DNA from 3 places in the Microbacterium sp. SORGH_AS_0969 genome. Region 2 is predicted to be linked to each of the others. Evidence: predicted binding sites of a transcription regulator. Region 2 holds the regulator's gene; each other region holds the start of a gene.
What was found. The regulator LexA, encoded in region 2, represses DNA repair genes until DNA is damaged. The targets are predictions, from matches to a motif close to TCGAACANNTGTTCGA.
Positions count from the first base shown of each region.

Region 1: a site for LexA is predicted at 6,385-6,400, ahead of QE388_RS03940 (intein-containing Rv2578c family radical SAM protein). Genes of this name have one in related genera too.
Region 3: a site for LexA is predicted at 5,644-5,659, ahead of QE388_RS10285 (HNH endonuclease signature motif containing protein). Genes of this name have one in related genera too.

Region 1 is NZ_JAUTAG010000001.1:856,272-865,696, forward strand. It holds partial or broken gene QE388_RS03910 (ABC transporter ATP-binding protein) at 1-623, shown strand, start outside; gene QE388_RS03915 (energy-coupling factor transporter transmembrane protein EcfT) at 620-1,411, shown strand; gene QE388_RS03920 (LCP family protein) at 1,476-2,714, shown strand; gene QE388_RS03925 (M15 family metallopeptidase) at 2,792-3,928, opposite strand; gene QE388_RS03930 (ATP-binding protein) at 4,064-5,494, shown strand; gene QE388_RS03935 (hypothetical protein) at 5,585-6,211, opposite strand; gene QE388_RS03940 (intein-containing Rv2578c family radical SAM protein) at 6,409-8,544, shown strand; gene QE388_RS03945 (DEAD/DEAH box helicase) at 8,613-9,425, opposite strand, start outside.
Region 2 is NZ_JAUTAG010000001.1:3,869,220-3,878,644, forward strand. It holds gene QE388_RS18140 (amino acid ABC transporter ATP-binding protein) at 1-266, opposite strand, end outside; gene QE388_RS18145 (RNA methyltransferase) at 355-1,152, opposite strand; gene rplT (50S ribosomal protein L20) at 1,256-1,639, opposite strand; gene rpmI (50S ribosomal protein L35) at 1,669-1,863, opposite strand; gene infC (translation initiation factor IF-3) at 1,912-2,577, opposite strand; gene QE388_RS18165 (DUF1844 domain-containing protein) at 2,785-3,210, shown strand; gene QE388_RS18170 (SseB family protein) at 3,592-4,410, opposite strand; gene priA (bifunctional 1-(5-phosphoribosyl)-5-((5-phosphoribosylamino)methylideneamino)imidazole-4-carboxamide isomerase/phosphoribosylanthranilate isomerase PriA) at 4,394-5,140, opposite strand; gene hisH (imidazole glycerol phosphate synthase subunit HisH) at 5,187-5,837, opposite strand; gene hisB (imidazoleglycerol-phosphate dehydratase HisB) at 5,834-6,448, opposite strand; gene QE388_RS18190 (histidinol-phosphate transaminase) at 6,445-7,530, opposite strand; gene QE388_RS18195 (LysM peptidoglycan-binding domain-containing protein) at 7,570-7,920, opposite strand; gene lexA (transcriptional repressor LexA) at 8,179-8,868, shown strand; gene QE388_RS18205 (hypothetical protein) at 8,952-9,425, shown strand, end outside.
Region 3 is NZ_JAUTAG010000001.1:2,214,535-2,223,959, reverse strand. It holds tRNA gene QE388_RS10310 (tRNA-Met) at 1,132-1,205, opposite strand; tRNA gene QE388_RS10305 (tRNA-Thr) at 1,239-1,310, opposite strand; gene QE388_RS10300 (M23 family metallopeptidase) at 1,375-2,883, opposite strand; gene QE388_RS10295 (inositol monophosphatase family protein) at 3,097-3,897, opposite strand; gene QE388_RS10290 (NAD(P)/FAD-dependent oxidoreductase) at 3,959-5,539, shown strand; gene QE388_RS10285 (HNH endonuclease signature motif containing protein) at 5,670-7,121, shown strand; gene QE388_RS10280 (adenylyl-sulfate kinase) at 7,179-7,751, shown strand; gene QE388_RS10275 (PLP-dependent aminotransferase family protein) at 7,748-9,190, opposite strand; gene QE388_RS10270 (pyridoxamine 5'-phosphate oxidase family protein) at 9,272-9,425, shown strand, end outside.

The DNA.
Region 1 (9,425 bases), 3.0 Mb from region 2:
ACGTGCGCCGCGTCGACGCGCGCACCCTGTCGCGGCACGTGGGGTTCGTCTTCCAGAACCCCGAGCACCAGTTCATCGCGACGACGGTGTTCGACGAGATCGCGCACGGCCTGCGGGCGCAGCGTCTCGACGGTCGCCGCCTCGACGACGCCGAGGTGCGCCGGCGCACCGACGACCTGCTCGTCCGCTTCGGTCTGGCCGACAAGGCCGGCATCCATCCCTTCCTCCTCTCCGGCGGCCAGAAGCGACGGCTGTCGGTCGGGACGGCGCTCGTCGGCGGTGCGCGGCTGCTCGTGCTCGACGAACCGACGTTCGGGCAGGACCGCGCCCGCGCCGACGAACTGCTCGCGCTCCTCGACGACCTGCGCGAGGAAGGCACGACGATCATCGTGGTGACGCACGACATGCAGGTGGTCGCCGAGCACGCCGACCGGCTGATCGTCGTCGACGGCGGGCGCATCGTGGCGGACGGCCCCACCGCACATGTCTTCGCGGACGACGCGCTCCTCGCGCACGCGGGGCTCCGGCCCCCGCCGCTGCGCGAGGCGTTCGCCGGACTGGAAAGCCATCCCGAACTCGCGGCGATCACCCGTCTGCGCGACCTCCCCGGCGGTGCGGGATGACCGCGGTCGCGGAGGTCGCCGCTCGCGCAGAGGAGCGACGCGGCCTCGCCGTGCTGAATCCGCTCGCGAAGTTCGCCGGGCCCCTGCCCGCGATGATCGCCCTCGTCTTCGTCCGCGACCTCGCGAGTCCGCTCGTGTTCCTCGCTCTCGCGTACGTCGTGCTGCTGCTCGGCGCTCGTCTCACCCGGCGGGTGATCGGCATCCTGATCGCCGTGATCCCGGCCGCGACCGTCGTCGTCGCCGTCGGGTTCGCGCTGTGGGTCGACCCCGCGCGCGTCGAGGGCACGAGCGAAGTCCTCCGCCTCGGCGCGTGGGCGATCACGGAAGGCGCGCTGGCCATCGGCCTCGCCACGGGACTGCGTCTCGCGGCGATCATGGCCCTCGCTTTCATCGGCGGGCTCACGACCGAGGGCTCCGACCTGGTCCGCGCGCTCGTCCAGCAGCTCCGCGTGCCGTACCGGGTCGGCTACGCGGCCCTCGCAGCGATCCGGTTCGTCCCGCGTTTCGGGCACGAGCTCGCGGTTATCCGGCAGGCGCACCGCGTCCGGGGCGCGCGCGGCGGGGTGCTGTCTGCACCCGCACGGTGGGCGGGATACGTCGTCCCGCTCCTCGCCGGGGCGATCCGGCACGCCGAACGCGTCGCGCTCGCGATGGACGCCCGCGCCTTCGGCGCCCACCCCGACCGCACCGAGCGCCACCGGGTCCCGTGGCGCCGACGAGACACGGTGTTCGTCGCGCTCTGCTGGGCGGTGTCGGCCGCGGTCTTCGTCGTCGTGCGTCCGTTCTGAGCGTTTCGCGCGCCAAAGCCGCGGCATCCGTCCCCCTAGACTCGGGGAAACCTCAGGAGAAGCCATGCCCCGGCGCCGTCGCACCGTCGCGCAACACGCTCGTCTGCGCTCCCCTCACCCGTTCACGCAGCTGGTCAAGCTGCTTGCCGTCGCGGCCACGGTCGTGCTCGTCGCGGTCGCCGGCGTCACGGCGTATACCGCGGTCGATCTGACCTCGGAGTACGTCGCCGAGGCGGTCGTGGTCGAGAACCAGCCCGCCATCCCGCCCGACCTCGGGCAGCTCGAGGGCGGCGTGAACATGATGGTCGTCGGCATCGACGCGTGCGAGGAGCAGCTGAAGGCCCTGTTCGGCGAGCGGTGCGAAGGTCCGGATGCCGAGGGCCAGCTGAACGACGTCAACATCCTGCTGCACATCTCCGACGCCCCACGCCGGGTGACCGTCGTGTCGTTCCCGCGCGACCTGCTCTTCGAGGCCCCGGCGTGCGACACCCCCGACGGAGGTCGCTGGGGCGGTGGACCCGTGCAGATCAACGAGATCTCCTCGTACGGCGGGCTGTCGTGCGTCATGACCGCGGTGTCCGACATGAGTGGGCAGCAGGTGCAGTTCGGCGCGATGGTGACCTTCGGCGGCGTGATCGAGATCACGAACGCGATCGGCGGTGTCGAGATCTGTCTCGCGAGCCCCATGCGCGACGAGAACACGGCGATCGACTGGCCCGCCGGCCCCCGCACGATCCAGGGTTACGAGGCGTTGCAGTTCCTCCGGACGCGCTACGGCGTCGGCGGCAGCGACCTCGCGCGCATCAGCAACCAGCAGCAGTACATGTCGCGCCTGGCACGCAAGCTCGTCAGCGAAGAGGTGCTCTCCAACCCCGCGACGGTGTTCCGTCTGGCATCCACGGGACTGCGCAACGTCACGCCCACGCAGAGCCTCACCAATCCGCTCACGCTCGTCCAGATCGCGTCCGCGGTCAAGGACGTGCCGTTCGAGGACATCGTGTTCGTGCAGTACCCGACGGTGACGGCGAGTTCCGACGCGAACCGGGTCGAGCCGAACTACGCCGCGGCGCAGGTGCTGTGGGACGCGCTCTCGGCGAACCAGGGGATCGAGGTCACCGGCGCGGTGGGCGCGAACGACGGCGTCGTCGCGGAGCCCGCGCCCGGCGAGACCGCGGCGCCGACCGACGCTCCCGAGGTCGAGCCGGGCACCGTCGACCCGGCCACCGGGTCCGTCGCCCTGCCCGAATCGATCACCGGCTCGAGTGCGGCGCAGCAGACCTGCAGCAACGGCGTCGTGAACTGACGCGCGAGCGCACGCGGGTCGGTTTCACGCGCGGGCAGGCGCCACGCGCGCCACTCGGACGCCGCGAGCCGCAGCCGTCAGTACGTCGGCGCGGCCGGGAGGTTGAAGAAGGCCTCGAGGGTCGAGTACCCGCCGTCGTGGTACGCCTGGGCGAGGTCGGGCCCGATGTACCGCAGGTGCCAGGCCTCGGGCTCGTAGCCCGACACGCTCTCCTGCCCGTCCACGTAGCGGACGATGAAGCCGTACTCCCACGCGTGATCGCGCACCCACGCGCCCTGCGACGAGCCGGCGATGTCGTCGAGCGACCCGCACGAACCGCTGCACGGCACGATGTCGACGGCCATTCCGGACTGGTGTTCGCTGTACCCCGCGCGCGCGCTCTCGCGGTCGGCCGCCTCGACGCCGCCCACCGCGACGCGACCGGCGTAGGTCTCTTGCTGCGTCGCGTACGAGCGGAAGGCGCTCAGGTATCCGATCTCACCCGCACCCGCATCGTCGGCTGCGCGCACGAGTGACGACAACGCTTTCGCCGCCGACGAGCGCATCGCGCTCTGCTCCAGCGCCCGCACGCCGTCGGGCATGACGAGGTCGTCGGGACGCCAGTCGACGGGGTCGTAGGGCCGCTGCTTGTTGACCACGACCCACTGATGCGTCGGATCGCTCAGCGAGACGCACGGGGCGATCCCGGATGCCACGGCGTCACGGAACTTCGCTCCCCCACCGGCCGCGGCGATCGCCGCTCCGTCGTCCTTCGCGGCGAGAGCGGCGGTGAATGCGGGGTTGTCGCAGGGCGTCGCGGCCGCGGGGGCGGCGGCGAGGGTGGGGACCGGCAGCCCCTCGGCGGGAACGGCCGGGGGTCCCTGCACCACGGCCACCGCGTCGGCCCCGGCGGCGTTGGCCGGACCCGCGGCATCCTGTCGTCCTCCGGTGGCGGCGGCACCGATCGCGACCGCGCACGCCGCGACGACGACGATCCCCGCGGCCGCGACCGCGAGACGTCGACGCAGAAGGAGTGCGCCGAGGGCCGTGCGCGGGCTCTCTTCTTCACGCCGCGCACGTCGCGTGAGGGGCTGGTCGGAGGGGACGTGCTCCTCGAAGGTGGACCGGCGGGGGCCGGAGTCGGCCTCGGCGATCGGGATGGCCGCCGTCGCCCGACGCTCGGCCTCCGCGCGCGCGGCGCGACGGGTCGGGAACGTCGGATCGGAGGAGTTCATTCACCCCATTGTCTCCCGAGCGCTCGCCCGGGTCGACCCGGGCGGGGGCGCACTCGGTGAATCCTCGGTTGCGACCCGACGAGGTCGGGGGCACGCTGGGAAGACCGTGTCCCGATCCGAGGAAGAGGAGCACCCATGCTCGACGACGACGATCGCGACCTCATGCGCGCTGTGCGCAGCTACCTGAAACACGTCGAACGACTCGCCGCCACCGAAGCCGCCGGTGAACGCACGCCCCTGGGTGTCGCGCTCAGCGAGCACTTGGGCGTGGACGCCGCGTCCGTGCCCGTCCTGACCGAGACCGTCCCGCCCCACCGGCTGGTCGACGCCGACATCGCCCTCGACGAGCTGACGACCGCGGGCGGTGGGACCCTCCTGGGCGTCACCGGCGGAGAGCAGCGTCTGCACTCTTCCGTCGCCGACCTGATCGCCAACGCGCACACCCGCTTCGCCCCCGGGCCGGTGTCGTACGAGATGCGGGCGACCGGACCGCACACCGAGCGTCGCGTGGTGGCCTTCGGCGTTCGGCTGCTGTCGTTCGCGGGACACCCGATCGTGGTCGTGCAACGCGGTGCCTCACCCCGCCACGGTGAGCAGACGGCCCGTCTCGAGGTGCTGAGTCCCGATCAGGATGCCGCGACCTCTCTCATCGCCGAGCTGCGGCGCCTGATGGTCGAACGCAGCGTCCTGAAGGGGCGCGTGCTGTCGTTCGTGCCGACGGAGTACGGCCACGACGCGGGCGCGACGTTCCTCGAGCGTCCCGACGTCCGCGCCGACGACATCGTGCTCGAGGAGGGGGTGCTCGAGCGGGTCGTCGAGCACGTGGTCGGCGTCGGCGAGCACCGCGAGGCCCTTCGCGCGGCCGGACAGCACCTCAAGCGCGGTGTGCTCCTCTACGGCCCGCCGGGGACCGGCAAGACCCTGACCGTTCGGCATCTCCTGACGCGGACCCCCGAGACGACGGCCGTCGTCCTCACCGGGTCGAGCATCCGTTTCATCGCTGCCGCCGCCGAGATCGCCCGGACCTTCCCGCCGTCACTCGTCGTGCTGGAGGACATCGACCTCGTCGCCGCCGACCGCGGATACTCGCCGCAACCGATTCTCTTCGAGGTACTCGACGCGCTGGACGGCCTCGAGGGGGATGCCGACGTCGCGTTCGTCATGACGACGAACCACGTGCACATCCTCGAAGAGGCGCTGGCCGCCCGGCCGGGTCGCGTCGACCTCGGCGTCGAGATCCCCCTGCCGGGACCGGATTCCCGACGCCGGCTCTTCCGCCGTTACGCCGCCGACCTGCCGCTGTCGGATGGAGCACTGGATGCCGCCGCCGCCCGCGCCGAGGGAACGACGGGGTCGTTCGCGAAAGAGCTGATCCGCCGCACGGTCCTCCTCGCCGCGGTCCGCGGGGACGGCACCGCGGTCACCGACGCCGACCTGGAGACGGCCCTGGACGATCTGCTGTCGTCGGGCGCCGCTCTCACGCGACTGCTGCTCGGGGCGCGGATCGGTGGCGACGACGCGACCGAGCCGCCGGAGTTCCACCACGGAGCCTCGTACCACCCCTGAGTGGGGGTGCACGGACCCGGGCGGTGCGCGGAGCCGTGCCACGGACCCCGGGGTGCGTGGACCCGGACGGTCGCGCGGAGCCGCGGCGGATCAGGAGATGAAGTCGAGGGCGATCCGACCGGCGTAACCGAAGCCGACGACGACCGTGAAGAGCCCGGAGACCAGCAGCAGACCCGGGTGGGCGAGACCGATGACGACGCGGCGCGTCCGCGGCACCTCGGCGAGCATGCGGTCGGGGATGCGGTGCGACGACGGGACCGCCGCCCACCCGCGCAGGCGCGCGAGGTAGCTTACGCATCGCAAAACGAGCGCGGCCCACAGGATCACGATCACGGTGGGGACGATCGTCGCGAAGATGCCCGCCGCCTCGTCCCACGCGACGTCGGGATCGGGTCCCGCGTCGGCGGTCAGCTGGACGGCGACGGCGGCACCGACCACGACCGACCCCATCCACAGCACGACCGCGCTCATCAGCCCGACGAATCGAGACGCGAAGTGTCCGAGGATCGACTCCTCGTATTCGAGGTGGGTGCGCGGCGTCTGCGAGAGCACGAGGAGGGTGGCGAGCAGCGACGGCAGGACGAGGCTCGCCGAGATCACCAGGCGGAGACCGTGGGGGAGGTCGAAGATGTTGCACACGACGATCAGCACAGCCATCGCGCCGACCCAGATCCACCCGGCCGCGGTGGGGTGCTCGCTGACGAATTGCGGATGCAAGGGCTCGAGCCGCCGCCCCGACCGAGCGAGCAGTCGCTCACCCCTGACACCTGAGCTCACAGGCCCGCCCTTCCGCCGGTCCGCCGCATGGGCGTGCTCTCACTCTAACCCTGCGAACGGCGGACGGGTCGTCGCATATGTTCGATACGCGACGCTTTCACCTTGCGCATCATTCGAATCTGTGTTCGACTGCTTTTATGAGGTGGCAGGGGCAGCAACTGGGCGTCGACGATACCGCCGCGCTGCCCGGCATGGAGCGGATGGACGGACTCGTCCGCTCGGTGACCACGCCGGAGTTCGCGGGGATGACCTTTCACGAGGTGCTCTGCAAAAGCGCACTGAACCGCGTGCCCGGCGTCTCGGCGATGCCGTTCGACTGGACGGTGAACCCGTATCGGGGCTGCACGCACGCATGCGCTTACTGTCTGTCCCCCGAAACGCTGATCCTCCGCGCCGACGGCCGCCACGTCCCGCTGTCCGAGCTTCGCGTCGGCGACGAGATCATCGGAACAGAACAAGGACCGACGTACCGTCACTACGTCCGCACGACCGTTCTGGCGAAGTGGTCGACGCGCAAGCGCGCGCACCGGGTGACCCTCGCGGACGGTACCGAGATCGTCGCGAGCGGCGACCACCGGTTCCTCAGCAATCGCGGATGGAAGCATGTGACGGGGGCGATGAGCGGACGCGACCAGCGTCCGCATCTCACCGCGATGAACCGACTCCAGGGGTTCGGCACGGGAGCCCGTGCGGGCGCTCCGACCGAGGGCGCGGACTGGAGGCGCGGCTATCTCACGGGCATGGTCCGTGGCGACGGAATGCTGTTTCACAAGAGTTATGACGACGGCCGTCGAGTGCGCCACATCCATCGATTCCGGCTCGCACTGGTCGACCGCGAGGCGCTCGAACTCACTCGCGTCCTCCTCGACGAGATCGAGGTGCCCACGTCGGTGCGACCGTTCGTCGTCCCCCACGGTCGACGACCCATGACGGCACTGCACACCGCCCGACGCGAAGCCATCGCACGCCTCGAAAATTTCATCGCGATCCCGCAGGACCGTTCGACGGAGTGGCTGGCCGGGTTTCTCGGCGGGATCTTCGACGCCGAGGGCTCGCACTCCCGAGGCATCCTCCGCATCTCGAACGCCGATGCGGAGGTTCTCGACCTCATCGACGAGGGGATGCGCGCATTCGATTTCGACGCGGTGAGGGAGCCGCTTCGTCCCAATGGCGTCACGAGCATCCGACTGAGAGGCGGTCACGCAGCGCGCGATCGGTTCTTCGGCATCGCCCGGCCCGCCATCACCCGCAAGCTCGATCTGATCGGCGGGGCCGTCAAGACCAGTTCAAACCTCCGGATCACCTCGATCGACGACCTCGGGCACGAGATCGACATGATCGACATCACGACCGGGACGGGCGACTTCATCGCGAACGGCGTCGTCAGCCACAACTGCTTCGCCCGCAAGACGCACGAGTACCTCGACCTCGATTACGGCAGCGACTTCGACTCGCAGATCGTCGTGAAGGTCAATGTCGCCGACGTGCTGCGCACCGAGTTGCGCCGGGGATCGTGGACCCGCGAGCCGGTCATGCTCGGCACGAACACCGACCCGTACCAGCGCGCCGAGGGCCGCTATCGCCTCATGCCCGAGATCATCGGCGCCCTCACCGAGAACCGGACCCCGTTCTCGATCCTCACCAAGGGCACGTTACTGCGGCGCGATCTGCCGCTCCTGTCGGACGCCGCCCGACAGGTGAAGGTGTCTCTCGCGATGTCTATCGCCGTCTTCGACGACCACCTGCAGGGGTCGATCGAACCCGGAACCCCCAGCGCTGAGGCGCGACTCGAGACCGTGCGCGCGGCGACCGCGGCGGGCTTCCGCGTCACCGTGTTCCTGATGCCGATCCTGCCGCACCTCACCGACTCGATCGACGTGCTCGACGACGCACTGGCCCGCATCCGGGCGGCCGGTGCCGCGCGCGTGGTCTACGGAGCCCTGCACCTCCGCCCCGGCGCCAAGCAATGGTTCCTCCAGTGGCTCGAACGCGAGCATCCGCACCTCGTGTCGTCGTACCGAGGGCTCTACCCAGGGGTCTCGGTCTCGGCCCCCAAGGCCTACCGCACATGGCTCGGCAAGCGCATGCGCCCGCTCCTGCGGATGCACCGCCTCGACGGCTGGGACGAAGACGACCACCCCCGCGGGCGACCGCAACCAGGACTCGCCGCGCGCACGCCGACGACCAGCAGCCTCGGGCCGGTGCGCGGCACCGGGGGCTCGGCATCCGTGAGACCCCGTGTCGCCCCCGCGAGCGAGCCGACGCTGTTCTGAGCGCGCGGGACTCCGAACGCACGAGACCCCCGCCGCGGAGAGCGACGGGGGTCTCGGGAACGGCCGGATCAGGACGTGACGTCGGCCAGCTGGCGACCCGAGATCTCTTCGATCAGGTCGTCACCGAGTTGCGCCGGCTCGAAGGGGGCGTCGATCTCGGCGCGGTCGAGCAGCTCGGTCATCCGTCGCTGACGCTGACGCGTGATGAGGGTCACGACGGTGCCGCTGCGACCGGCGCGGCCGGTACGGCCTGAGCGGTGCAGGTACGTCTTGTACTCGTCGGGCGCGTCGGCCTGGATGACCAGATCGATGTCGTCGACGTGGATGCCGCGGGCGGCGACGTCGGTGGCGACGAGCACGTTCACGCGACCCGAGGTGAGCTTCTCGAGGTTGCGCGTGCGCTTCTGCTGGTTCAGGTCGCCGTGCAGGGCGACCGCGGCGATCCCGGCCTCGTCGAACTGCTCCGCGAGCATCTCGGCGTACGCGCGGGTGCGGGCGAAGACGAGTGTCTTGCCGTCGCGGTCGACGAGCGACCCGAGGATCTCGGCCTTGTCGCGGTGGTCGATCACGAGGACGCGGTGGTCGATCGTGCCCGAGTCCTGGTCCTCGCCGGCGACCTCGTACACAGCGGGCTCGACGAGGAACTCGTCGACGAGGGCTGCGACCTCGCGGTCGAGCGTGGCCGAGAAGAGGAGCTTCTGGCTGCCGTCGGCGGTCGCGCGGAGAATGCGCTGCACGGGCTCGAGGAAGCCGAGCTCGCACATGTGGTCGGCCTCGTCGAGGACGGCGATCTGCACGTCGGACAGGTCGAGCTTGCCCTGGTTGAGCAGGTCCTCGATGCGGCCCGGCGTGCCGATGACGATGTCGACACCCTTCTTCAG
Region 2 (9,425 bases):
TCGGCACGCAGCTTCGCGAGCGCCTTGCCCTCTTCGGGCAGGCGCGCACCGTCGATGGTGATCGACCCGCTCGTGATCGTCTCGAGGCGGTTGATCGTGCGGCAGAGCGTCGACTTACCCGATCCGGAGGGACCGATGACGACGACGACCTCACCGCGGTCGACAGTGAGATTGATGTCTTTCAGCGCCTGAAACTGGCCGTAGTGCTTCTGCACATCGGAGACGACGACAAGGGGCTCAGGGCCCGCCGGGGGAACGGATGCCATGCGTTCACCCTATGAGGATGATGTGCGTCCGACCAGCCTCTGGCGCACGCCTTAACCGTTCTGTAACAGCCGGGAACGTCCCGCGGGGTCACCGCGCGCGCTGAGCGAAGGCGGTCTCGTACAGGCACACGCTCGCGGCCGTCGCGAGGTTCAGAGACTCGGCACGGCCGTAGATCGGCAGGCGCAACGACAGGTCCGCGTGAGCGAGCGCCGTGTCGTCCAGTCCCCGCGCCTCGTTGCCGAACAGCCATGCCGTCGGCTCCGACAGGAGGTCTCGGGATGCCAGGAAGTCGTCGCCGTCGACATCGGCGGCGACCACGCGCAACCCGGCCTCGTGCGCTCGCGCCACGACGTCGGCGAGATCGAGGTCGACCGCGACGGGAAGGTGGAACAGCGAACCGGTGGTCGATCGCACGACCTTCGGGTTGTACGGATCGACGGTGCGTCCCGTGAGGACGACGGCATCGGCACCGGCGGCGTCCGCGGCGCGGATGATCGTGCCGAGATTGCCGGGATCGCGCACCTCCTCGCAGATCGCGATGAGGCGCGGGTTGCCCGCGAGCACGTCCTTCAACGCCGTCGGAGTCTGCCGGGCCACCGCGACGATGCCCTGGGGCGTGACCGTGTCGGCCATGGCATCCAGGACCGCCTCGGTCGTGTACTGCAGGTCGACGCCCGCTCGCTCGGCGGCATCGCGCACATCGGTGTGCTTCTCGAGAGCCGTCGGGGTCGCGTAGAGCTCGAGCATGGTCTCGGGAGCCCACGCGAGGGCTTCGCGCGCGGCCTGCGGACCCTCGAGGAGGAAGAGGCCGGTCTCTTGACGGGCGGCGCGCTTGCTGAGCTTGGCCACGGCGCGCACCCGCGGCGAACGGGGGTTCTCAAGCACGTCCTCAGTGTATGACGTGGGCGGCATAGACCCCCGGATGCCGCGCGGAAACGACGAACGGGCGCCCTCCGCAGAGGACGCCCGTTCGGTGCGAGGACGCGTCTTACGCGGTCTTCGGAGCGTTGACGTCGCTGGGCAGCGCCGCCTTCGCGGTCTGAACCAGCGAGGCGAACACGGCGGGCTCGTTCACGGCGAGCTCGGCGAGCATACGACGGTCGACCTGGACACCCGCGAGGCCGAGGCCCTGGATGAAGCGGTTGTACGTGAGGCCGTTCTGGCGGGACGCAGCGTTGATGCGCTGGATCCACAGACGACGGAAGTCGCCCTTGCGCTTGCGACGGTCACGGTACGCGTACACCAGGGAGTGGGTGACCTGCTCCTTGGCCTTGCGGTACAGGCGCGAACGCTGACCGCGGTAACCGGAGGCGCGCTCGAGGATGACGCGACGCTTCTTGTGGGCGTTTACTGCCCGCTTGACTCTAGCCATTTCTGTTTCTTCCTAACGTGCGTCGGCGCTCAGAGACCGAGGAGCTTCTTGGCGACCTTCGAGTCACCGGCGGCCAGGACCTGCTCCTGGTTCAGGCGGCGGGTGCGCTTCGAGGCCTTGCCTTCGAGGTTGTGGCGCATGCCGGCCTGCTGCTTCATGAGCTTGCCGCTACCGGTCAGCTTGAAGCGCTTCTTGGCGCCCGAGTGGGTCTTCTGCTTCGGCATCTGTCTTCCTTCGTTGGTGTTCCCGGCGAAGCGGGAGTCTGGGGAGCTTTACTCGGCGGGGGCCGAGGTGGGCGTTTCTTCCGGGGCCGAGTCGCCGCGAGCAGCGCTGCGCGCCGCCTCACGGTTCGCCGCGCGCTGCGCGTTCTGCTCGGTCTTGACCTCGGACTTGTTCTTGTGAGGAGCGACCACCATCACCATGTTGCGGCCGTCGATCGTGGGGTTGGACTCGACGGTGCCGAACTCGGCGACATCTTCCGCGAACTTGCGGAGCAGGCGCACACCCTGCTCGGGACGCGACTGCTCGCGACCGCGGAACAGGATCATCGCCTTCACCTTGTCGCCCGCCTGGAGGAAACCCTCGGCGCGCTTGAGCTTGGTGATGTAGTCGTGAGCCTCGATCTTGAGGCGGAACCGGACCTCTTTGAGGACCGTGTTCGCCTGGTTACGGCGCGTTTCCTTGGCCTTCTGAGCGGCTTCGTACTTGAACTTGCCGTAGTCCATGATCTTGACCACGGGAGGCTTCGAGCTCGGCGCAACCTCGACCAGGTCGAGGTCCGCTTCCTGGGCCAGGCGCAGCGCAGCTTCGATTCGGACGATGCCGACCTGCTCGCCGTTGGGTCCGACGAGACGGACCTCCGGGACTCGGATGCGCTCGTTGGTGCGGGGATCGCTGATGCGGAACTCCTCTTGTGTGCGGGTGGTGGCCGCCGCGATCCGGTGGAATCGCGGGCGAAGAGGAGTACACACGCCACCCGGCACGGTGCTGTCAGCACCGGCTTCTGCACCCAGTCGACCCCGTGCAAAACGGAGCGGAGTGCGGGAACCCGGTAGCCTGGAGCGGCAAGCGCGGGTGGGATGTGATCCTCTTTCGTACGGAGTGAGACACTCCGAAGCCCGCCATAGTCTAGCAGAGAGATTCCCGTGGACACGATCCCCTCCGAACAGCCCGCCGACGACCACACCGCGCACCGCCACGGAGCCGAGGACGAGCGTCTCGCCCGCTGGGAGGAGCAGGAGCGCGCGGCGTCCTCTGCCACCCGCGACATCGCCGACGTGCCCGCCGTCGAGGTCATCACGACCGCCGCCGTCCACCTCATGAGCGCCGCCGCCGTGAAGACCGGCCTGGCCGACGATCCGACGCAGCAGCTCGACCTCGACGAGGCCCGCAAGCTCATCAACGCCCTCGCCGGCCTCATCACCGCCGGCGCCCCCGAGATCAGCGACATGCACGCGCGGTCGCTCCGCGACGGCCTTCGGTCACTGCAGCTCGCGTTCCGTGAGGCGTCGACCATCCAGGACCCGATCGGTAAGGGGCCGGGCGAGAAGTGGACGGGTCCCGTCACGTAGGTCGCTCGTTCTGGGGAGGTACCGGACTCCGGGATGCCATTCTCCCGAGGCAAGAGCAGGGCCCCTACCCCGATTGCCTCGGGAGAATGGCATCCCTTCGCCCTGCGCCACCGCAGGACAGTTCCTCCGTGACACCCGCGGGGGTATAGGGGGGGCACCCCTTCGCCTGTGCCGCGGGACGACTCCTCCGCGACACCCGCGAGGTACGGAATGGCATCCCTTCGCCCTGCGCCACCGCAGGACAGCTCCTCCCTGACATCCGCGGGAAGAGGGGCGGCTCGGTGGACCGTGGGGTGGTCTGCCGGAGCCGAGGTCCCTGAGCCTGTCGAAGGGACCGGGACCGCGGAGGGCGACCCTCACACCGTCGGATTGCTATGCGGGTCAGGCGTCGGAGCTGCGGTGCAACTTGACCGTGAGGGAGTCGACGAGCACGGCGATGCGATCGTCGGCCGACCAGCGGCGCGCGATGCGCGCCAGCACGGCATCCAGCTCCTCCTGTTCGAGGCCCGACATCAGCTGCAGATGCACCACCAGCTCGGGGCCGCGCAGGCGGCCCGTCGGATCGCCCGATTCGACCGCGAGATCGAGCACAGCGAGCTCCCCCGAGATGCTCTCCTGCAGTCCGGTGAAGATCGTCGGCGACGTGTGCGCCGGCTCCCACGGCTCGCCCTGCGCGATGGCCCAGACCGCGGGGCGGCGCAGGACGAACTCCGTTTCGGAGGCCGGGTCGACCACGATGAGCTCGGTGTCCTCGGACGCCGCGGCCAGGGCCGTGCGGCGGCCGTCCGCGGGGACGGGGCGGGCCGTGGCATCCCATGTCTGAAGAGCCGCGACGGACGTGAACACGGGTAGCACCTTGCGACCGTCGGGAGCCGCCACCGTCACGATCGACAGCTCTTGGGTCTTGTCGACCTCGAGTCCGTGCGCCCCGACGCCGTGATCGCCTTTCTCGGCGACGAGGGGGATCAGCAGGCGCGCTTCGCGGTAGGCGTCGACCACCGCGCGTGCGTCGCCCTCCCCCGCGCGGAACGCGAGCAGGGCCGCCAACAACGCGGGGTCGGCCGAGCCGTCGTCTCCCGAGTGGGGATTGGCCTGGAAGCTGCGCCCCTCCCATGGGACACCGGCCGAATCCGCGTGGGCGCCGTGCGCGTGGGCACCGTGCGCGTGGGCGCCGTGCGGATCGTCAGTGTCCGGCGACATCCAGTGCCTCGGCCAGCGTGAACTGGCCCGCGTAGAGCGCCTTGCCGACGATCGCGCCCTCGACGCCCAGCGGCACGAGCTCGCGGAGCGCCGCGATGTCGTCGAGGCTCGACACGCCGCCCGAAGCGACGATCGGCTTCGGCGTGCGCTGCGTCATCTCGCGCAGCAGCTCGATGTTGGGGCCGCGGAGCGTGCCGTCCTTTGTGACGTCGGTGACCACGTAGCGGCTGCAGCCGGCGTCCTCGAGGCGGTCGAGGACGGTCCAGAGGTCGCCGCCGTCGCGGGTCCAGCCGCGCGCCGCGAGCGTGGTCCCGCGGACGTCGAGACCGACGGCGATCGCTTCGCCGTAGCGGTTGATGACGTCGGCTGCCCACTCGGGGTTCTCGAGCGCCGCGGTGCCGAGGTTGATGCGGCTCGCGCCGCTCTCGAGTGCCGCTTCGAGCGAACGGTCGTCGCGGATGCCGCCGGAGAGCTCGACCTGCACACCCTTGACCTGCTTGATGACCTTGCGCATGACGTTCGCGTTGCTGCCTCGACCGAAAGCCGCGTCGAGGTCGACGAGGTGGATCCACTGCGCGCCCTGGCGTGCGAAGTCCGCCGCGGCGTCGACGGGGTCGCCGTAGCTGGTCTCGGTACCGGCCTCTCCCTGGGTGAGGCGGACGGCCTTGCCGTCGGCGACATCGACCGCCGGAAGCAGCACAAGTTCGGGCGTGGACGCGAAATCGTTCATGGCTCCTCGGGCCCGTCGGCGCATCTCGCCGAGCCTGGGCACGAGGTCACACAGTAGTCGTGCGCAGCCCGTCGATCCAATTGGCGAGGAGCCGGATGCCGGCCTCGCCCGACTTCTCGGGATGGAACTGCGTCGCCGACAGCGGCCCGTTCTCGACCGCCGCGAGGAACGGCGCTCCGTACGTGCACCAGGTCAGGACGGGCTCGGGGAACGGCGGGGTGACCTCGAGCGACCACTCCTGCGCTGCGTAGGAGTGCACGAAGTAGAAGCGCTCGTTCTCGATCCCGTCGAACAGGCGGGAACCGGCTCCGGATGCCACGGTGTTCCACCCCATGTGCGGGAGCACCGGGGCCTCGAGCTCGGCCACGGTACCCGGCCACTCCCCCAGGCCCTCGGTGTCGGCCCCGCGCTCGATGCCGCGCTCGAACATGACCTGCATGCCCACGCAGATACCGAGCACCGGGCGACCGCCGGCGAGACGGCGGTCGATGATCTCGCCGCCGCGGCTCTCGTTCAGCGCGCCCATCACGGCGCTGTACGCGCCGACACCAGGGACGAGCAAACCGTCGGCATCCAGGAGCAGAGAGCGGTCGGAGGTCAGTCGCGCATCGGCACCGGCCTCGATCAGGGCTTTGACAGCGGAGTGGACGTTGCCGGAACCGTAGTCGAGGACAGCGACGAGCGGCCTGGATGTCACAGTGCTCCCTTGGTGCTCGGGATGCCGTCGACCAGCGGGTCGAGCGCCTTCGCCTGGCGGAACGCGCGCGCGAGTGCCTTGTACTCGGCCTCGGCGATGTGGTGCGGATCACGCCCCCCGAGGACGCGCACGTGCACCGTGAGACCCGCGTGGATCGAGATCGCCTCGAACGAGTGCCGAACCAGCGAGCCCGTGAAGTGACCACCGATCAGGTGGTGCTCGAAGCCCGCGGGCTCACCCGTGTGCACGAGGTAGGGGCGGCCACTGATGTCGACGACCGCCTGAGCGAGCGCCTCGTCCAGGGGGACCAGGGCGTCGCCGTACCGCGCGATGCCCGACTTGTCGCCGAGTGCCTGACGGATCGCCTGACCGAGCACGATCGAGGTGTCTTCGACGGTGTGGTGTGCGTCGATGTGCGTGTCGCCGGTGGCGCGCACGCGGAGGTCGGTCAGCGAGTGCTTGGCGAACGCCGTCAGCATGTGATCGAAGAACGGGACCGTGGTCTGGATGTCACTGGCACCGCGTCCGTCGAGGTCGAGCTCGAGCTCGATGTGCGACTCGCTCGTCTCGCGTGTGAGAGAAGCGGTGCGGGGCGTGGCGGGGCCGGTCATGACCGCGATCCTACCGAGGCGAGGGCATCGAGGAACGCGGTGGTCTCGTCGGCCGTGCCCGCCGTGACGCGCAGGTGGTGCGCGATGCCGACGTCGCGGATGAGGACGCCGCGGTCGTACAACGCCTTCCAGGTGGCGGCGGGGTCGTCGACACCGCCGAAGAGCACGAAGTTGGTCCACGATTCGTGCGCCGAGTAGCCGAGCGCCGACACCGTGGCCGAGATCCGGTCGCGTTGAGCGACGATCTCGTCGACCATCGACAGCATGGTGTCGGCGTGGCCGAGCGCCGCCGTCGCCGCGGCCTGGGTGAGGGCGCTCAGGTGGTACGGGAGCCGCACGAGGCGCAGGGCGTCGACGAAGGCCGGATCGGCGGCGAGGTAACCCACGCGTGCACCGGCGAAGGCGAAGGCCTTGCTCATCGTGCGCGAGATGACGAGTCGAGGACGGCCGGGCAGCAGAGTGACGGCGGACGGCTCGTCGCGGGGCGCGAACTCCTGGTACGCCTCATCGACGATGACGATCCCGTCGGTCGCGTCGTAGACCGCCTCGACGACGTCCAGTCGAAGCGGCGTCCCCGTGGGGTTGTTCGGCGCGCACAGGAACACGATGTCGGGACGCTGCTCCCGCACCTGGGCCGTGGCCGACTCGGGGCTGAGCGTGAAGTCGTGCGCGCGCTCTCCCGCGATCCAGCGCGCCCCGGTCGCGCGCGTGAGGATCGGGTACATCGAGTAGGTCGGCGCGAAGCCCATGGCCGTCCGTCCGGGCCCGCCGAAGGCTTGCAGGATGTGTTGAAGCACCTCGTTCGAGCCGTTGGCCGCCCAGATCTGTTCGGGCGTCAAGCCGTGACCGAGGTAGCCGGCGAAGGCCTCACGGAGCCCGGTGAACTCCCGGTCGGGATACCGGTTGACGTCACGCAGCGCCCGGGCGACGGCATCCAGGATGTCGTCGGCCACTTCCGCCGGAACGGGGTGCGTGTTCTCGTTCACGTTGAGGGCCACGGGCAGAGCCGCTTGCGGAGCGCCGTAGGGCGTCATCCCGCGGAGATCATCGCGAAGAGGGAGGTCGTCGAGGCGCACAGTCACCCCACCAATGGTAGGCCGCCGCGACGATCAGCCGACGCCTCAGGGCGCGGCGAGGTACTCGGTGGGGATGGCGATGCGCTGGCCCGCCGAGACCGCTCCGCCATCGAGGGCGTTCAGGCGCGAAATCTGCGCCACGACATCGCGGGGATCAGCCTCGGGAGCCACGTCTTCGGCGATCGACCAGAGGGTCTCGCCGCTCATCACGGTGATCTCGGCGAACGAGCCGCTCGGGGCACCGCTCTCGCTCGACGCGAGCGCGGACCCGCCGCCGACGACGGCGATGGCGAGAGCGACCACCACGGGAAGCGCGGCGAGGAACGCCACGACACGGCGACCACGTGCGGTCAGACGCAGGCGAGTGGTGGGGGCGGTGATGGTGATGCTGCTCATGGTGTGCTCCTTGGTGGGGAGAGATTCGCACCCCACCCTCGGCCGGGAGGGCGGTGGTGCGAATCTGTATTCCGAATCTATCTTCGATACTTTCGAGTGTCAACACCGGCTGTGATCGCAGACGAATCGAACGCGACACGCGTGAGGCTCCGTGTCATTCGGGTCGTCCACCGGATACGGTTTCGACACGGAGACCTCATCACCAACCTCCGACATTCGAATTTCCGCCGCAGAATGCGCGGCGCGAGGGGAGCTCAGATGACCGACGCGACGACCGCCGCCGGCCGCGAACGGCCGCAGACCCGGCGGCGCAAGAACCTCAGCGACAAGCAGCTCGCGATCCTCGAGGTGATCCAGCGCTCCATCGCGCGGCACGGCTACCCGCCGAGCATGCGCGAGATCGGCGACGCGGTCGGACTGAAGTCGCTCTCGAGCGTCACCCACCAGCTGAATCAGCTCGAGCTCAGCGGCTACCTGCGCCGCGACCCGGGCAAGACGCGCGCGATGGAGGTGCTCATCGACCTGCCCGGTGCCGCCGCCGAGAACCCGGCCGACACCGCGCCGGCGCTCGGTGACGCGGCCCTCGTCCCTCTCGTCGGACGCATCGCCGCCGGGGTTCCCATCACGGCCGACCAGCAGGTGGAGGAGATCTTCCCCCTCCCCCGCCAGCTCGTGGGCAAGGGGGAGCTCTTCATGCTCAAGGTGTCGGGGGACTCGATGATCGACGCCGCGATCTGCGACGGCGACTGGGTGGTCGTGCGCTCGCAGGCGACCGCCGAGAACGGCGAGATCGTCGCGGCGATGCTCGACGGCGAGGCGACGGTCAAGACCTTCCGCCGCCGTGACGGCCACACGTGGCTCCTCCCCCGCAACAGCGCGTTCGAGCCAATCTTGGGCGACGAAGCCGTCGTCCTCGGCCGTGTCGTGGCGGTGCTGCGCGCGGTCTGACAGCCTCCGTCAGCGCCTCCCGGTGGCGAGTCCGGTGCGCCGTGATGCCTCCGCGGCAAGGCCCGACCCGCCACAATGACGCCATGCCTGACGGACACCTCTCCCTCGCGCCGATCCTCGGCAGCGCCACACCGAACACCCGGCTGAGGATCCGTGCCGTCGCATCCGTCGTTCTACTGGCTTTCGCGGTCCTCACGGTGCCTCTGGCCCTCGTCGCGGCGTGGGCGCGACTTCAGCTCGTCGACGAGGATGCCTTCGCGGCGACGCTCACCCCCCTGGCCGCCGACCCACGAGTGCAGAGCCTCGTGATCGACGAGGCGACGAGCGCCATCACGGCATCCCTGGACGCGTCCGTGCCCGACGCCGCGGCGCCACCGGCTGCGGCGCGGGCGCTGGAGCTGCTCGGCCGCCCGACCGCGGCGGCGGCGCGTTCGCTCACGGAGCGCGCCGTGACGGAAGTGGTCCACTCGGACCGCTTCTCGAGCGTCTGGCCCGCGGTGGTGCACACCTCCCACCGCGCTCTCGTGTTCGGAGCGACGTCGGACGGCGGCGGCATC
Region 3 (9,425 bases), 1.7 Mb from region 2:
GTGGGCCTTTGCGTAGGCGCTGCGAGGTGCATAAGCGGTCTCGGGACCCTTACCGCGGCTCCCTCTCTTCTGCTGACGTCCACGGTGACGCTGGTCTGGGCGAGCGTCACGGTTGCCGCCTATCTCGTTGGCGCGACAAGCGGATCGAATAGCGACCTTATGACTTTGACAGGGCTGACTATCCCCGGAGCACTCGTCGGACTCCTCGGCATGGTCCTTGCAACCGCTGTGATGGTCATCGGGCGCAAAGCTGATTCAACGGGGGTAGCGCGAGATCAATTGTTCTCGGCGGAGTGAACCTTGGGTTGCTCGGCCCGCGCCGCTAGCTTGCGTCGAAACCAGCAGAGGACGGGGTCAACGAGGTCGGCTCGTGCGGCAGTCCCCACGCGGATGGGCTCATCTCCGGAGCCCGCAACATCGACGCCTCAGAGTGTCCCCACTGGCCTACCAACAGAGATGATGCAATGCTCCGACGCCTAGCCGCGATAGCCTCTGCCACCCTTCTCCTGACCATTGGACTAGCGGCTTGCGGTGGGCGCGAACCCGAATCCAGACCGCAGCCTCCGGCGGCCTGGGACGGGGGCCGGAACGATACCGATGCCAGCGATACGGAACCGAGAATGTCGTTGATGATCTCGCCCGGGGGTAATGCCGAACTGACGAATGTGCCAGAAGGGCAATGGGTGAGGACCGATTCCGGAATCTGTTGGGACGACACAGGTGAGGTCTACTCGGGTGCTGCAACGTGGGACTGGTTCTCCGAGACCGGCATTGAGGTGAAATTCGAAGACTCCGCAGTCATCTTCTGGGCATGGCCCGGCAAGTTCGGAAGCTACGACTGGTCGGAGTTCAAGATGGTGAACTGTCGGCGCGATCGAACATGGGGCATGCGACTGACGTGCGGATCCGCCGGCACCGTGGACCTCCCGCCATGCAGAGTCGCATCGGAGTAGGTGGTCGCCGAAAACGATCGTTTCCGGGCCGAGCTTGGTACGAACCAATAGTTCCGCGACGGGCAAGGAAAGCGTTTCCCGGAGAACATCGATCTAAGCAACCACCGCACGATCCACGCGGAGGGTCCGCCCTGGCCTCGAGGATTGTTCGAGTAAGGCAGCTAACCCCTCTGAGAAGTAGCGGGAGCGGGGCTTGAACCCGCGACCTCACGATTATGAGTCGTGCGCTCTCACCAACTGAGCTACCCCGCCGCACGGCATCCGGTGTTCGAAAGTGATGCCTTGAGCCCCGAGTCAGGATTGAACTGACGACCCCTTCCTTACCATGGAAGTGCTCTGCCACTGAGCTATCGGGGCGTACCCGGATCTCTCCGGGCAACTAGAAGAGGATATCAGAGCCGAGGCCCGATTCCCCAATCGGTCAGCCTCCCGCGTGCTGCCGCAGCCACGCGATCGGGTCGATCGGCGTGGTGCCGTTCTGAAGGATCTCGACGTGCGTGTGAGCACCGAACGAGCGGCCGGTGTTGCCGGTGCGTCCGAGGAACTGTCCGACGTGCACGTGCTCGCCCGGGGTGACCTGCAGCGAGCCGTACTGCATATGTCCGTAGCGGCTCGAGACGAGCTGACCGTCGATCTCGTGGTCGATCAGCACGGTGACGCCGAAGGCCCCGCCCTGCTCGGTCGCGATGCGGACGGTTCCGTCGGCGATCGCCTGCACGGGGGCACCCTCGCCGGGCACGAAGTCGGCGCCCTCGTGGAAGCCGCCGTCGCGCATGCCGAAGCCGTACGAGATCGACACGCCGACCGCGAAGGGCCACTGGATGGGCGAGTTCGGGTTGTTGACGTAGAAGTTCGACGGGTACTTGATGCCCGAGTCGATGGCCATCTGCGCGTAGGTCGACGCCTGGTAGCCGTCGTCGGCGCGGTCGACGACGGCGGCCTGCGACTCGGCGGGGGCCACGTACGCCTGGATGGCCTGGCTGTCGCCGACGTCTCCGCCCGACGTGTCACCGGCCGCGAGCGTGACGGTCGCGGGCTGGGTGGTGTCGGGCGCCGTGACGCTCGACGTACCGCTGGCCGAAGCCAGCGCGCTCACGGGCATGGTCATGCCGACGGTCATCAGGCCGACGAGACCCATGACACCGACCGAGAACGACGCGGCCGCGATGCGGCGGCCGTTCCGACGCGTGCGGGGAGCCGCGGCGACCGGGAGTCCCTGAGTGACGGGCTGGGTGGGGGCGGCGACCTTGGGGGCCGACTGCTCGGAGGGCTCGCCGGTGAAAGCGAAGAGGCGGGCGGCCGCCTCGAATTCGTCCACGACGTCGCTGTCAGCGGCCGTGGTCGCGGCGGGACCGAAAGAAGCGCCCGTGGGCGCGTCCTGCGCGGGCTTTGCGGCCTCGGGCTTCACGGTCTGAGGCTGCGCCTCGGTGTCCGCGATCTCCGCGGGGGCCACGGGTCGACGACGGGTCCGCCGCGTGGCGGGAAGAGTGATGGGAGAGGTCGGCAGCGTGACCGGGGTGGTCGCGGTCGCGGGCTCGGCGCTCTGCAGGATGACCGCGATGTCGCCCTCGTCGGACTGGCGCTCGTCGACGACGGTCACCGACAGGGCATCGGCGTCGACGGAGGAGGACTCGGATGCCAGGACCTCGACGCCGGCCTCGGAGGAACGCTGCTCGGAAGCCGGGGTCGCCTCGGCCGCGCGGCTCGACCGTCGGCGGGGAGGAAGCGTGGGCTCGATCGTCGCGGCGATGACGGTCTCGACGACGGCCGCGGCAACCTGCTCGACCATGGCCGACTGGGCAGCCACCTCGGCATCGACCGGGGCGGGTTCGCTGGGGGTGGCGGCATCCGGAGTCGATTCATCCAGGACGGCGGGAGCGGTGCGGCGGCGCATCTCGGCCCGCGTGAGCTGCGGGGTCGAGGCGGGCACTGCGGTGGGTCGACTGGATCGCCGGGTGCGGGCGGGCTCAGTCTCTGGGGCTTCTGACGGCAACGCGCGATGGCTCTCGTGTCGTGTCGCAGGCGCGACGGCTTCGGGCTTTCGGGGCTTTTGCCATTTCCGCTTGTTCGGGTCGCGAAAATAACGATCGGGTAAACAGACTAACCCGGCGGGACTGTGAATGCCATGAGTGCAGCCCCGATCTCACCTGTCGTAGTCGAGCAGCTCCTCCAGGCGCGGGAAGAACGCGGGCCCCGCGGCGATGACCATTCCCTTGCCCGGACGGCCCCCGGGAGCGCCCCCGAGCATGCCACCCGCTTCCTCGACGAGGAGCGCCCCCGCCGCGTGATCCCAGGGGTTGGTGCCCTTCTCGTAATAGGCATCCATTCGTCCGGCGGCGACCGAGGCGAGGTCGAGCGAGGCCGCCCCGATGCGGCGGACGTCGCGCGCGATGGGCATGACCCGGCCGAGCTGAGCAAGAGTGGGCGGGTGCGTGGCGGGGTCGTATCCGAAGCCGGTGGCGACGAGGCCCCCGGCCTCGCCCACATCGTTCGTCACCGCGAGACGCGTGTCACCGAGCCAGGCGCCCCCACCGCGCGAGGCGCGGAACATCTCGCCGGTCAGGGGGTTGTAGACCGCACCGGCGAGCGCGACCCACTCGGCCGGATCCGCGGGGCCCTCGACGGCGGCGATGCTGACCGCCCACGCCGGGATACCGTAGGCGTAGTTGACGGTGCCATCGATCGGGTCGACGACCCACGTGACGCCGGTGGCGCTCTCGGTGGCCGCGGACTCCTCTCCGAAGAACCCGTCCCCCGGACGCACGCGCTCCAGCTCGGCGCGCACGAACGCCTCGACCTCGCGGTCGGCGGCGGTGACGATGTCGGCGGCGGCCGATTTGGTCGCGGCGACCGTCACTCCTTCTTCTCGGCGGCGACGTGCGAGGTCACCGGCCTCTCGGGCGATGCGGGTGGCGATGTCGAGCAGTTCCGCGGCGAGGGTCATGGCATCCACGCTACTGCGCCACCCCCTCGGTGCGATTCGGGGTCATCGCTAGCGTGGGGGCATGACCGCTTCGGAAACTCGCCGGTACGACGTCGTCATCGCGGGAGGAGGACACAACGCCCTCGTCGCCGCGGCCTACCTCGCCCGGGCAGGGCGATCGGTGGTGGTTCTCGAACGGTCGGATGCCGTGGGCGGCGCCGCCGTGTCGGAACGACCGTGGGCGGGGGTCGATGCACGCCTGTCGCGGTACTCGTACCTGGTCAGTCTGCTGCCGCGGAAGATCATCGACGATCTCGGCCTGCGGATCGACCTACGGCGTCGGCGGTACTCGTCGTACACGCCGGATCCGGCTGATCCATCGCGCGGGATCCTGATCGACACACAGGATGCCGAGGCCACCGCCGCCTCGTTCACCCGAACGCTCGGTGATGCCGGCGACGCCGAGAGGTACGCGGCGTTCGGGGAGCGTCTGGCGCCGCTGGCGCGCGCGGTCTTCCCGACCATGACGGAGCCGCTGCCGACCGAGGACGAGGTTCGGGACCGCGTGGGTGACGACGAGCTGTGGTCGGCGCTCACCTCGCGTCCGCTCGGCGACCTGCTGCGCTCGTCGTTCGAGAGCGACCTCGTGCGCGGGATCGCGCTGACCGACGGACTCATCGGGACCTTCGCGTCGTCGGACGATCCGTCGCTCGCGCAGAACCGGTGCTTCCTCTATCACGTGATCGGCGGCGAGACCGGGCACTGGGACGTCCCCGTGGGCGGGATGGGCGCCGTCACGGCCGAGCTCGAGCGGGTCGCGCGCGAAGCCGGGGCCGAGATCCTCACGGGCATCGACGTCGTGTCGGTCTCCCCCGACGGAGAAGTGCACGGTGTGACCGATCGACCCGAGGTCTTCTACGGCTCGCTCGTGCTCAGCGGCGTCGGGGAAGCGGTGCTCGCGCGGCTCCTGACGGCCGGCGGGACACCGACCTCGGTCGACGAGCCGGAGGGAGCACAGGTGAAAGTCAACATGCTGCTCTCGCGGCTCCCCCGACTTCGCGACCGCTCCGTCTCACCCGAGGCGGCGTTTGCGGGCACGTTCCACGTCAACGAGACCATGACGCAGCTCGACTCGGCCTTCGTCGCGGCGACGGGCGGGATGCTGCCGGATCCGCTTCCCCTCGAGATCTACTGCCACTCGCTGACCGATCCGTCGATCCTCGGCGAGGAGTTGCGCGCGAGCGGAGCGCAGACGTTGACGCTCTTCGGGCTTCACGTGCCGCATCGCCTCATCGACGACACCGATCCCGTCGCGGCCGGCGCGCGCCTATTGGCGGCAGCGCAGCAATCCCTCGACGCGGTGCTCGACGAGCCGCTGCGGGACTGCATCCTGCGGGCGCCGGACGGGCGGTTGTGCATCGAGGCGCGCACCACCGCGGATCTCGAGGAATCGCTCAACATGGTCGGCGGGAACATCTTCCACGGCGGACTGTCGTGGCCGTGGCTTGCTGCGCCCGTTGCCACCCCGTCCGCGCGATGGGGCGTCGCGACGGCGCACTCGCGCGTGCTGCTGTGCGGGTCGAGCGCGCAGCGTGGCGGCGCGGTGAGCGGGATCGGGGGACAGAACGCGGCGATGGCGGCGTTGGAGATTCTCGAGGGGTGAGGAGGGTGGGGGCGCTCGAGGTCGGAGGCCTCGAGTGCGACGGCGACGGCGCGCGCGTACTCGGGTGAGATTCCGCGACAGCGGGGTGAGTTCGATTGAGACATTCGAACATAGTTTCTATCGTGGAGCCATGACCGATCTCCTCGCTCCCCCCTCTCCCATGGGGCCGAGTCCCGACGACGGCGACCGCCTCCGCGCGCTGGTCGCCGAGATCCGCGCGGTCACCGCCGACGTCGCGCGCCTGCAGGCCACGCTGATCCGGCAGCGAGCAGAGGTCATGCAGATCGCACTCGCAGAGGTCGCACGGGCAGGCTCCCGCGCGTCACGAGAACGCGAGATGCCGATCCGTTCGGCGGCTCTCGAGATCGCGGTGGCGACCAAGTCGCACGACCTGACCGTCCAGCGAGAGCTCGACGACGCGTACACGCTGACCGAGAAATTCAGCTCAACGGTCGATGCGCTCGAATCGGGTCGCATCACGCTCCGGCACGTTCAGGCGGTGCTCGAGACAGGGGTCGCCATTGATGACGACGAGACGCGAAGAGGGTGGGAGGAGGTCGTTCTCTCCCGCGCGGAACGAGACTCCCCGGCGCGCGTGCGGGCCTTCGCGCGCGAACTCGCGGAGAGTGTTCAGCCGGAGGGGATGACAACTCGGCATGCCCGCGCAGCACGAGCGCGGGGAGTGAGCGTTCGCGACCTCGCGGACGGCATGGCCGAGCTGAGCGTCATCCTGTCCGCGACCGTGGCCTATGGCATCCGGGACCGTCTGCGCCGACAGGCCGCGGTGATCCGGGCGTCGAGCAGAGCGGTGGCCGGAGATGGCGGAACCGACGAGCTCGCGACGGGCGGGCTCCCCGGTGACACCGCGACAGCGGCCGATCGCGCGACCCCTTCACGGGCGGACACCCCTCGCGTTTCCCCTGACGAGCGGACGCTCGCGCAGATCGGGGCCGATCTCTGCGCCGACCTTCTCCTGACGGCCGCTCCGACGATCGACCCGACGACCGAGGCGACGTGTCCCGGCGGCCTCGGCGCGATTCGCGCTCAGGTCCAGATCACTGTGCCCGTGCTGACGCTCCTCGGGCACACCGACGCGGGTGCGGCCGTCGCCGGGCGAAGCCCCATCGACCCGGAGTCGGCACGGCACCTCGCTGCCCACGCTCCGGGGTGGGATCGCGTCCTGTGCGACCCCGTCACGGGCACGGTGCTCGAGGTCGACCGTTACAGCCCGTCCGCCGCCCAGCGCCGCTACCTCGCTGCGCGCGACCAGCACTGTCGCGCTCCGGGGTGCCGTGCACCGCTGACCCGGTGCCAGCTCGATCACAATCACGAAGCACAGCACGGCGGCGCGACCACGCTGACGAACCTGTGCCACCTGTGCGTGCGGCATCACACCCTCAAGACAGAGACGGCGTGGAGCGTGACTCAGGAGTCTGACGGCACGCTCCGCTTCCGGAGTCCGCTGGGTCAGCACGTGACGGAGACTCCGCCGCCGCGGATCATGTTCCTCCCGGATTCAGACGGAGCGGGCGAGGGCTACACCACCGCAATCTCGACCCCGCCGGACGCCGCGCCGTTTTGACGGAACGTTTTCGACCCCGACGCCGCACCGATCGCGCGATGCCGACATAATTCGGGGATGATGCGCGTGCTTCGCGGCGGTGTCCCACCGAAGGACATGCCGCTCACAGAAGTCATCTTCATCGGGGGCCGATCCGGCGTGGGCAAATCCACGGTGGCTGCGGAAGCGTCGCGAATCCTCGCGGCACACGGCGTACGGCACGCCGTCATCGAGGGCGACAATCTCGACCAGGCATATCCGGAACCCTGGCGAGAGGGTATTGCTCTCGCTGAGCACAATCTGACCTCGATGTGGGCCGCCTATCGAGCCCTCGGATACCACCGGCTGCTGTTCACGAACACCGTGAGCATCGCGCAGGTCGAGGCCCTGTCGGCCGCGCTGGCGGCGGCCGGTGGCGAGGTGCGGGCCCACACCGTTCTGCTGACATCGACCGACGCTGCCGCAGCGGAGAGACTCGCTCGGCGCGAGTGGGGCACGTCCGTCGACGAGCACATCGCCCGGAGCAGACGCGCGGCCGCGGAGCTCGACGCACACGCCGCCGATGCGCGGATCGCGACGAACGGGCGCTCCCCCGATGACATCGGGCGAGAGATCCTGTACGGGGCGGGGTGGCTCACCCGGCCCGATTAGGGACCACTCAGCCTTTCCGCCGCACCGCTGCCCGCGACTTCGGCCCGCAGGACGCCGATCATCGCAGCGACCGCCTCCATGAGAGCCACGGTCGACGGCTCGGCGTACCCGAACACGAAACCCGCGGGAAGCGGCGCAGACGCAACGCCAGCCGCGTACCGTGACAGCGGTTCGACCCGCACACCGCTCTCAGCCACGCCGGCCACGATCGCGCGTTCCTTGTCGAGTCCCTGTCCGGCGAGCAGGACCACGGCGTGCAGTCCACCGTCCGTCGCCACGAGTTCGACCCCCGGCACGTTCGCGAACGCCTCGAGCAGCAGCTGCCGACGATGCCGGTAGTCGCGCCGCCGTCGGGCCGTATGGCGGGCGAGCGCCCCCTCGGCGAGGTACAGCGCCAACGCATGCTGCTGCACGAGCGAGACCGGGAGATCGAGGTCCTCGCGCGTCGCACGGATCCGCTCGCCCACCGGTCCGGAAGCGACGACCCATCCGCACCGCACGGCCGGCGTTAGGACCTTCGACATGCTGCCGATCAGCACCACGCGGGACGGATCCAGGAGCGCCAAGGGCGGCAGGGGTGCCCGCCCGTGCGGGAACTCGCTGTCGTAGTCGTCCTCGACGACGATCACGTTCTCCTCTGCGGCCCAGGCCAGAAGGACCGCCCGCTGTTCGGCATCCAGTCGACTGCCCAGCGGGTAGTGGTGATTCGGCGTCACGATCAGCGCGTCGAGATCGCGGTGCTGAGCGAGGGCGTCGAGATCGAGCCCGGATCCCACCCGTACGGGGATCGGCACAGAGTCGATACCGAGACGCCGAAGGACCATGCGCACGCGAGGGTAGCCCGGGTCCTCGATGCCCACGCGAAGTCGCTCCCGACCGCGCTCGGATCCGAGCGCGAGCAGGGTCAGCAGCATCGCATCGCTGGTGCCGGCGGTGACGATGACGTCGTCCGCCGCGACCCCGAGACCGCGGGTGCGCCCGAGGTGCCTCGCGATCTCCGCGCGCAGGGCGGGGAACCCCTGCGCGTCGTCGACGTCCGACGCCGGGTCGAGGGCGGCCGCCCGCCGCCAGGCCGAGCGCCAGGCTGCGTCAGAGAGACCCTCGGTGCGGGGGCGGCCGGGACTGAGATCGACCTCATCGTCCGACGCGGCCGCGGGCACCACCGTCGGCGCGGGTCGCTCGGCCGAACGGGTTACAAGATCGGCGACCACCGTCCCTCCCCCCGGAGTGGCGAGAAGGTAGCCCTCGCCCGCGAGGATCTCATACGCCGCCACGACCGTTCCCCGGGCGACCCCCAGGTCGGCGGCGAGGGCTCGCGTGGAGGGCACCGGCTCTCCACCGCTCACGCGCCCGTCCAGAACAGCGGCTCGCAAGCCGTGCGCGAGTTGCTCATGCAGGGGCACGGCGGAGCGCCGATCCAGGATGCCAAGGGAGATCACCGCGACAGTTTGCCACTGGTCCACGCGGAACGGCACGAATTGGTCTACGTACTAGACCAGTCGATCGAGTGAACTCGGAGAATGACCGACCTCCCTCTCACCGCCCAAACCCGCGTCCGCCGCGAATCCCACTACCAGGTCACCGATCGTGCGGCCCTGTACGACGTGATCGACGGCGCCCTCTCCGCCACCCTGGCTATCGTGCGCGACGATCGCCCCGTGGCGCTTCCGATCG